DNA from 2 places in the Leptothoe sp. PORK10 BA2 genome. Region 1 is predicted to be linked to the other one. Evidence: riboswitches for the same ligand, from Rfam matches in the RefSeq annotation. Region 1 holds a riboswitch; the other holds the start of a gene.
What was found. A riboswitch is a leader RNA that binds a small molecule or an ion and turns the genes downstream of it on or off. The one in region 1 is predicted to bind thiamine pyrophosphate.

Region 2: linked by a shared signal. The riboswitch ahead of VB741_RS19625 (sodium:solute symporter family transporter) and the one ahead of thiC (phosphomethylpyrimidine synthase ThiC) in region 1 are both predicted to bind thiamine pyrophosphate.

What each region holds. Positions count from the first base shown of each region.
Region 1 covers NZ_JAYGIG010000025.1:2,164-7,215, reverse strand. The annotation lists gene VB741_RS08690 (PAS domain-containing sensor histidine kinase) at 1-1,428, opposite strand, end outside; TPP riboswitch at 1,706-1,803, shown strand; gene thiC (phosphomethylpyrimidine synthase ThiC) at 1,813-3,186, shown strand; gene VB741_RS08680 (TPM domain-containing protein) at 3,407-5,052, shown strand, end outside.
Region 2 covers NZ_JAYGIG010000124.1:23,210-28,261, forward strand. The annotation lists gene VB741_RS19615 (VOC family protein) at 1-159, shown strand, start outside; gene VB741_RS19620 (SGNH/GDSL hydrolase family protein) at 193-1,125, shown strand; TPP riboswitch at 1,217-1,313, shown strand; gene VB741_RS19625 (sodium:solute symporter family transporter) at 1,451-2,929, shown strand; gene VB741_RS19630 (glutathione S-transferase family protein) at 2,956-3,555, opposite strand; gene pyrE (orotate phosphoribosyltransferase) at 3,718-4,320, opposite strand; gene VB741_RS19640 (hypothetical protein) at 4,577-5,008, shown strand.

The DNA.
Region 1 (5,052 bases):
ATCGCCATATTCTTCTACCAGCAACTCCACAAAGCTGCTAATCGTCCGCAGCGGTTCTTGCAGGTCGTGGGAGGCCACATAGGCAAACTTTCCTAGCTCCTCGTTAGATCGAACCAGCTCGTGGGCCTGCTGCTCTAGCTCTTTGGTGCGTTCCATGACTTTGGCTTCTAGCCGTTCATTAGCCCGCAAGAGGTCAGCTTCTGCCCGCTTACGATCGGTAATATCACTGCGAATGGCTACATACTGAAGGGTCAAACCTGACTCATCCAAAATCGGCACAATGGTGGTGTGGACCCAGTAATAGCTCCCGCTTTTGGTCAGATTTTTGATTTCGCCTTGCCACACCAAACCACTGCTGATGGTTTGCCACATGTGCTGAAAAAAATCGGGCGGATGGTAGCCCGAATTGACCAGTCGATGGGTTTTGCCGATTAGTTCTGCCCGGCTGTATTCCGAAATGTCGCAGAACCGGTCGTTGACGTGGGTAATTCGGCCCTTGCTGTCGGTAATCGCTAGGATAGAAGAACGATCCAGGGCAAATTTGACATCCGCTAGCTCCTTAAGAGAGTTTTTGAGCTGGATATCCATTTGCTTACGCTCGGTGATATCCCAATTCACGCCAATCATGCGCTGGGCTTTTCCTGCCTCATTCCGCAAGGTAGTGGCATGGGCTTCGATAAACCGCACCTGCCCGTTAGGCCACACCACTCTAAATTCCGTGTGAAAGTCTTTTTCACCTGCGATCGCAGCTTGAATATCAGCATCGGCGGCCTCTATATCGTCGGGATGCACCCCTTGTTTCCACGCCTCATAAGCCCCTCCAAAACTATCACCGTTGATGCCATAAAGCCGATACATGCCTTCGTCCCAAATCAGCCGATTTTCAACTGTGTCATAGTCCCAAACGCCAATTTTGGCAGCACTTGTGGCGAGGGCTAAGCGCTGAGTCATTTCATGGAGCTGAGCGCTCGATTGCTTACTCTCGGTAATGTCGCTAATAGAACCCGCCATTCTGATTGGCTGGCCGCTCTCATCCCAAATCGCCTGTCCCTTAGCGCGAATCCAAAGATAGTTACCCTGTTTACTGCTCAGCCGATACTCAATATCGTATGGACTCTCACCGGCTAAGTGGGCCTGTACAGCGGCTAATACTCGGTCATGGTCATCCGGATGCAGCTGCGATTCAAATGCGCTGAACTCATGGGCAAATTCATGATCTTCGTAGCCCAAAATCTCTTTGAATCGCGATGAATAGTAAACTTCGCTCGTCCCAATTGTCCAGTCCCAGAGTCCCTCACGAGAGGCTGCCATCGCCAACTGGTAGCGCTCCTCACTCTCCCGCAGAGCTGCTTCAGTTTGCTCAAACTTACTCAACTTTTCCTCTAATAGCGCATTTAGCTTGATCAGCTCTGCAGTCTTTAAATTCATAGGTCACTGTCAATAGTAGCCATAAGCCTATGTCACATTGTAAGTAATTCGTCAGCAATTAGTGAGCAATTATTGGCCTCACACTTTCCTCACAAGTTATTTGCAAGATCGACCAGCGCTGCCGCCCGTATCTCAAACCCACATCTTTGAAGAGGTTGCATAACAAGAGTGAGTTCGACAGGGATCTTCTCTCTTTATGATCTTTTTACAACGCAACCTCAATGATCTTTTTGCAACGCAACCCTATTTTTTAAATTGCCACGCAGTGTTATGATCAACCACAAGCTAGGGGTGCCTGTGTTTTCCAGGCTGAGATCACACTCTTAGAACCTGAGACTGGTTAATACCAGCGGAGGGAAGCTGTTTACTAGAGGACATTTAAATATGCGAACGACTTGGCTCGCTACACGCCGAGGTCACTCCAACGTGACCCAAATGCACTATGCTCGTCAGGAGCATACGACCGAAGAAATGCATTATGTCGCGCAGCGCGAAGGGTTGCCCGTTGACCTGATTCGCAATGAAGTCGCGCGAGGGCGAATGATTATTCCTGCCAACATCAATCACCTTAATTTGGAGCCGATGGCGATCGGCATTGCGTCACGCTGTAAGGTCAATGCCAACATTGGGGCGTCACCCAACTCCTCCGGTCTTGAGGAGGAGTTGGCGAAACTGCATCTGGCCGTGAAATATGGTGCTGATACAGTAATGGATTTATCGACCGGGGGCGGCAATCTCGACGAGATTCGTACTGCAATTATCCAAGCCTCCCCTGTGCCCATTGGCACGGTGCCAATTTATCAAGCACTGGAATCGGTGCATGGTAAGGTCGAAAATCTCACGCCCGATGATTTTTTGCACATTATTGAAACCCATGCCCAGCAAGGTGTGGACTATATGACCATCCATGCCGGAATTTTGATTGAACATTTGCCCTTAGTCAAAGATCGCTTAACGGGGATTGTTTCAAGGGGCGGCGGCATTTTGGCCCGCTGGATGTTGCATCATCACAAACAGAACCCGTTGTACACCCATTTCCGCGACATCATCGAGATTTTTCAACGCTATGATGTGTCATTTAGTCTAGGTGACTCACTTCGCCCAGGGTGTTTGCATGACGCATCCGATGCTGCACAGCTGGCGGAACTAAAAACCTTAGGGCAGCTCACGCGTCACGCCTGGGAGAACGATGTACAAGTGATGGTAGAGGGGCCAGGTCATGTGCCCATGGATCAAATTGAATTTAATGTGCGCAAGCAAATGGAAGAGTGCTCAGAAGCGCCATTTTATGTGTTGGGGCCACTCGTGACCGACATTGCCCCCGGTTATGACCACATTACATCGGCGATCGGAGCTGCGATGGCTGGATGGTATGGCACGGCCATGCTTTGCTATGTCACCCCTAAGGAGCATCTAGGTCTGCCCAATGCTGAAGATGTGCGCAATGGGCTGATTGCCTATAAAATTGCGGCCCATGCGGCTGATGTGGCAAGGCACAGAGCAGGTGCCCGAGATCGCGATGATGAGTTGTCTCGGGCTCGCTATCACTTTGACTGGAATCGTCAGTTTGAGCTGTCGCTTGACCCAGAACGCGCTCGAGAATATCACGATGAAACGCTACCTGCCGATATCTATAAAACGGCTGAGTTTTGCTCGATGTGTGGGCCTAAATTTTGCCCAATGCAAACCAAAGTAGATGCGGATGCGCTGACTGAGCTAGAGCGCTTTCTTGAAAAAGAGAACGTGCGATCGCGCTAGAATTTTTATTATCCTCAACAGCACAAAGCGGAGATGAACTGACTACAGTCCATCTCCCTTATGCAAGGCTATTGGCGCGGCATCAGAAAACGCTCTCGTCGTTTGCACTCACACGCATTACGGTGAGTGCAAACGGCTTTGGATTTGTCGTTCAGTCCCTTGGTTTGGTGCACCTTCTTTAAGGGTGTTGCTACTGCCCGCTTCGGGGCGTGCATCATCGATGCCTGGAGGACAAAGCCAGTGGGGCATGTCAGAGCGGTTAGACTATGAGCATAGCCAATCACTCTATGCATTTTTAGACTTCCCTATGCAGTGGCCAGTTTTATTCAAACAGTCTGTCCGTCTGTTGGTAGGCATCTGCCTAATGGTGTCGCTGTGGCTGAGTTGGGTACCCATTGCCGTTGCAATCACCGTTCAAGACGTTCCCAACCCCCGTCAGACCTCCGGAGGCTGGGTGACTGACATGGCCGCATTGCTCTCGCCTGACGCAGAAGCCCAGATTAATCAAATTGCAACCGATCTGGAAGCGGATACGCAAGCTGAGTTAGCCGTCGTTACGGTACCAACAACCGATCCAGCAGCGTCTCCTAAAGCCTTCGCTACGGAACTTTTTAATACCTGGGGAATTGGCAAGGCTGCTCAGGACAATGGACTCCTGATCCTGGTTTCCCGAGATGAGCGCCGAGTTGAAATTGAAACCGGTCGAGGAACGGCCAAGATTCTGCCGGATGCTCAGGTCGCCTCGCTGATTGAAACGGTGATAGTGCCCCGTTTTCGCCGGGAGGACTATGCGGGCGGAATCATACAGATCACCCAGCAACTCGCGGACGAGATTCGGCACAATGCCGATCGGCTCCGGCAGTTTGTCATCCCTCCGGTGATTTGGCAATTGCTGGGGGTAAGTACTTTAGGCTTACTCGGCATTTTGGGGGGTTTGACCTGGCGATCGCGCCAACCGACGCCCCTCAAGATGGGAGAACGGCAAACGCGACGGGATGTTCTTCGTGAAGAAGATTTTGAAACCTGGGTTGGTGAACATCCAGAGTATAAATTTACGGGGTTATTTCTGGCTCCCACTGTAATTGCGATCGCGGTTGTTCTCTATAGCCTCACCTTTATGGTCTTAACAGCAACCCGTTACTGGGGTGGAGCAATTTTTAGCTTCAGCTTGCTGATTCCCATTCTGGCTGCCTTACTGATTTTTGGCGAACTCTTGAAGTTCCTCGTTGATTGGCTGATAAATAATCGGCGTTTCCAGGTTGTACTCTGGGAAGTGATTCAGCCGGAATGGGACGAGGTGGTGTCATTTTTCCTAGTCTCGGTGGTGGTAGTGTTTATCCTAGCGGGGTTTGCGAGTGTCCTGGGTTGGTTTCCTCTTCGAGACTTTGGGTGGTGGATTCAGCGCCCTATGCAGGCGGCTGGGCTGATGGCAGGATGCAGCGTTCTGCTCAGTGGGAAGCTGTTGCAAAAGTTTGAACGGGATAGTTTATCCTATCGCATTCAGCATCAAGCGTTTTGTTGCGATCGCAACCACACCGCGATCAACCTTTTGCAGCCCGAACAGCTAAAACCCCTGCTCACATCCAAGCAAAAAAAGTCTTTAGCGGCTAAAGCTGTCAAAATTTGTGGTTGGCACTGCCCAACCTGCAATGCGGCTATCAATCGGGAAAGCACCCATCTGCAAATCGCTCAGATTTACCGTCCATTGCCATCTTCTGGGTCTAAGAGAAGTGGGCGATCGCGCACGTCCTCTGATTCAGGTTCCGCAAGTAGCACCTACGAACCCAATTACTATCCTGATACGTCGAGCAGTAGCGGCAGTTCTGACTTTGGCGGTGGTGGCAGTGATGGTGGTGGGGCTGGCTC
Region 2 (5,052 bases), on a different contig from region 1:
GGACGTCGCCCTCATTTGGCCTTTGCGATCGCAGATCTAGCCGCCGTCAAACAGTATTTAACCGCCGCAGGCATCCCCATGCAGCCCAGCGACTCAGGTCGTACCGCTCTATTCATTTGTGATCCAGATGGCCACATCATTGAACTAACTCAGTTATAAAAGGGGTTCGTTTTTGGGGGACAGGGTCTAACCGTGAAAGTTTTTATTGTCGGCTCATTGGCCCTATTGGTAGTTGTCCTACTAACCGAGCTGACCCTGCGACTGATATTAGGCTTGGGCAACCCGCCCCTCTACATCCCGGATGAGCACATTGGGTATCTGCTCGCCCCCAATCAACGGATCCGACGATTGGGCAATCTGATTATCATCAACCAGTACTCCATGCGCACCGAAGCCATTGAGAAATCGCCAGCAGCCAATACCCTGCGGGTTTTTCTCATGGGCGATTCCATCGTCAATGGCAACTGGTGGACCGATCAATCCGACACCTTGTCAGCCCGCATAGAGAACGCCCTATCCCCGCACCAGCTGGTCGAAGTCCTCAACGCATCTGCCAACTCCTGGGGTCCCCGTAATGAGTTGGCCTATCTCCAACGGTTTGGCATTTTCGAATCGCAAATAGTCATGCTGGTGATCAACACCGATGACCTCTTTGGCACCCAACCTAGCCCCCTACAGGTGGGCAAAGATCGGAGTTATCCTGACAAGAAACCGTTACTGGCCCTCTTAGAACTGACCAATCGATTTAAAAAACAACCACCCATCCCAGGGCTGAAAGAGATTCAAAATGAACCCGGCGATCGCATTGGCAAAAACTTGCTGGCCATTGCAGATATCCAGAAATATGTTGCCGCCCATGATGGTCAGCTACTGCTGGCCATGACTCCCCTCAAGCGAGAAGTTCTCGATGGTCCCAGGGACTATGAAATCATTGCCCGCCAACGGGTAGATGACCTAGTGGAACAACAACAAATTCCCTACATCGATTTTCTCGCCGTGTTTCAATCCGCCCCTGACGCTGCAGGTCTCTACCGCGATCACATCCACCTGAGCCCCATCGGCAACAATTTAGTCACCCAATCCATCACTGATCTGATCCGCCAATCTTTACCGGCTCAACCCTAGTCTTCTCCTATTGCAAGTACCATGGGATTTGTCCAAATTCTCCCCTGGTTTCTAGCCTATTCTCCCCCATGCCCTCCTGTGATACTATCAACTACACAGCTAGGGGTGCCCGCAATGATGGGCTGAGATTATACCCTCGGAACCTGACTCTGGGTAATGCCAGCGTAGGGAAGCAGCCGATTTAGTCGATGGCGATTGCTAATTCGTGTTCGTGGGAAATCTGAGGGAAAAGGAAAAGGGAAAAGTCTGTTAATCACAGATCATTAACCCTAAACAATCCGCTCCATGACTCCTAGTGATTTGTCCAACACGATGAGGCAGGACTGTGTCCATAGGAGCCATTGCGCTGCTCGTGACCCTGGTTACGACCGCGGCATTTACCTTGTTTGGCGTATTGTACGCCGGACGGAAAAGTATTGATTTAGAAAGCTATATGGTCAACCGCAACCAGGTAGGTGGTTGGTCGGCCTTGGCGACGGTGACGGCATCGGCCCTGGGGGCCTGGATTTTGTTTAGTCCCCAGGAGGCCGGGTCGGCCTTTGGCGGGGTGTCGGCCATTTTGGGCTATTGCCTGGGGTCCGCCGGGGCTGTTGCCCTGTTTTTTGTGGTGGGCCCCCGGTTGCGCCATCTCATGCCCCAGGGCCATTCCCTGAATGAATATGTCAAGCATCGCTTTGGCGACCCCATGTATTGGCTGGTGGAAGTGGTGATTGTGTTTTACATGTTTATTTACCTGACGGCGGAACTGACGGCCATTGCCAAGGTGCTCCAGCTGGTGGCCGATGTGCCCTTGGGGGTGACGGCCCTAGTGGTGATCATAGCGGTGTTTATCTACACCACCGTGGGGGGCTTGGGTGCCACCATCTTGACCGATGTGGTGCAGTTTGTGGTGATTGTCCCCCTGTTGTTGCTATGCGCTGGAACCATTGTTATGGCTCTAGGCGGGGCCGATGCCTTTAGGGCTGTTGCCGCCCAGCAACCGGAGTTACTGTCCCTGGGTAATATTGGTGGTTTGCGCTTTGGGGCAACGCTGCTCATCGCCATTGTGGCGGCGGAGGTGTTTAACCAGGGCAACTGGCAACGGGTCTATGCCTGTCGCGATAGCCGAACTGTGCGCCGCGCCTTTCTTGGGTCAGCTGTGGTGATTTTGCCCCTGATCTTTATTGCGGGGATGTTGGGTTTGTTGGCGGTGCCTTTGGCCACAACGCAGCCCGACATCATTGGCGAGACCGCTTTGTTTGGGGTGTTGAGTCAGCTGGCAATGCCCAACTGGGTGTTGGTGACAGTGATTGTTCTGGCCCTGGCGCTGGTGATGAGCAGTCTGGACTCCCTGCTCAATGGTCTGGCCAGTGTGTTTACCTTGGATTTGATGCGACTACTGCCCGACCCCTCGGCCACCAATGTGCTGAAGATATCGCGAATTTTGACGGTGTTGATGGGGGTGCCTGCGATCGCAATAGCTTCCCAAGGCTACAGCGTACTGTATCTATTCTTTGTGGCCGATTTAATCTGTGCCGCAGTCGTGTTCCCCGTGTTGTACGGCCTGTACAGTCGTCATCTGACAGGGATAAATGCATTTGTTAGCTCCCTGGTGGGCATGGTCGCCGGACTGCTATTTTTCCCAAAACCGGACTTCTCCCCATTATTTGCCGCCGTACCTGGCAGTGCCGATCTGCTGCACAGTTTTGCCGCAGCCCTGATGGCGTCAACCGTTGTCACCTTAGTGTGGACTGCCTTAGCCAAACAAAATAAAACGGCTCCAATTTTTAACTACGATCAGCTCCGGGCTAAAACCTACTCATGATCGATCAGATGCACTATGCGCGCCGTTTACCCCATGGTGACGTGCTGAGGATGGTTGGCAATGCGCTGTAGCCAAGCCTGAATCGCAGGATAATGGGTCAGCTCAAAATCACCCTCATGGGCGACATGGGTATAGGCATACAGGGATATATCAGCAATGGTCATGGTGGAACCCACGAAAAAAGCCTGATTTGCTAGGGCAGTTTCCATCACATCTAGTGCCCTATATCCCCCCGCTTTTTTGCCTTCAAATTCTTGTCGCCGTTCTTCCGGCAGGCCTAGATATTTGGCAATAAAGCGAGCCACAGCGATGTAGGGCTCATGGCTATACTGTTCAAAAAATTGCCATTGCAACACATTGGCCCTTAACCAACGCTCCTCAGGCAGATAGTCAGTGCCCTGGGCAAGATAGTTGAGAATGGCATTGGATTCCGCAAGACATTGACCCGAGGGCAATTCTAGGACTGGAATTTTGCCGTTGGGATTCTTTGCGAGAAAATCAGGGGTGCGCGTGTCTCCCTGCAAAATATCCACCTCTATCCATTCATGGGCCATGGCTAGGTGGGCCATGAGGAGTTTGATTTTGTAGCAGTTGCCAGACTGGCTATCTCCATACACTCTGTACACAGGCAAATCTCCTCCAGGAATGGACTGTCAAAGCATTGTACGGGTCTGCATAAACAATGGAGGTACAGATGAATGAATGACCCAACTAAAAAGCCCTACGGGGGACGGAGCGATGGTTCTGGCACCTGAGGCAGAGGGGGAGGGAGCCGAATAGGGGGGTGGCTAGGCTGTTTGGAGTTCTTTCCAGCGGGCTTGGATCTGGTCGATGGTGTAAACCGCCTTGAAATCGATATTTTCTCGGGTGTAGTATTCTGCTCCCCCCTGTTGCCGATCGACTAGGGAAATCACCTGATTCACCGCGTAGCCAGCATCCCGTAACCGCACAATGGCCTGCATGGCAGACTGTCCGGTGGTGACCACATCTTCCAGAATCACCACGTTGCTTTGAGCGGGTAAAATTGGCCCTTCAATATAGGCTTGGGTGCCGTGACCTTTGGCCTCTTTGCGCACAATCAGCGGGGTGATCGAGCGATGCTCATAGGCTGCTACGACACTCACAGCGGTGAGAATGGGATCGGCCCCCAAGGTGAGTCCACCCACTCCCACGACGCTGCTGTCTAAATAGTCGAGCATTACCCGACCCACCATCTGTCCTCCTTGGGGATGGAGGGTGACGAGCTTGCCATTGATGTAATAGGTACTCTGCTGGCCCGATGACAGGACAAAGTCGCCTTCTTTGTAGGCGTCTGTACAAATTAAATCGAGTAGCTGCTGCTTAACCGTAGCGAGGTCAGCAGCGAGGTCAGCGGTCGCGGGGGACGTCATGGCGGATATCACGTGATCAGTGGGTAATTTAGAAGAATCGTCAACTAGGCTCTAGCACTAATATGACCAAGCAGCGTTGCAAAAATTAGTAAAACAGATAAGATAGAGTCCAACTTTTGTTAAGCAATTCTGCTTGAATTTTTGGCAGCTTCATTATCAACTGCCGATATTAGCTGCAGAATAGTGCTTAGCCAGTTTATCGATTTTTATGGACCGGGGTACCATATGCCCCAAATTGTGAGGGAAAAGAACCATCATGACATTTAAGGGATTAGTCCTCGGTACGGTGGTTGCGATCGCAACCTTATCAGCAATGGCCACCCGTGCCAATGCTCAATCTGCCTCGTTTGATGAACCTACTGTGCTGGAAACCATGGACGAGGTTATGACCGCCGAAAGTGGTGATTATTCCAGAGATCGCAGCAGTCTCCGGCAAACGGCCCATTACTTTGGCCTCGGATTACCAGGCCGCTCAGCGTTTCCTGAGCTAGAGCTAGACCGTAACAGCGATGCCATTCTTGAAGCCTATAACGAGCTAATGCTACTGCAGACGCAAAATACGGCAACTATTCGGGTACCTGATCTAGCCAGCCCCTACTACACCTCCTTGCAAAGCTTGCCCAGTGCCCAGTCTGGCACTCGGGCGATCGGCACTGAACTAAACTTTGCCCCCCTGCCAAGTCGCTAAGCTAGATTCCCGAACGCAGCTTTGGCCCTTTACCAAGTCGCTAA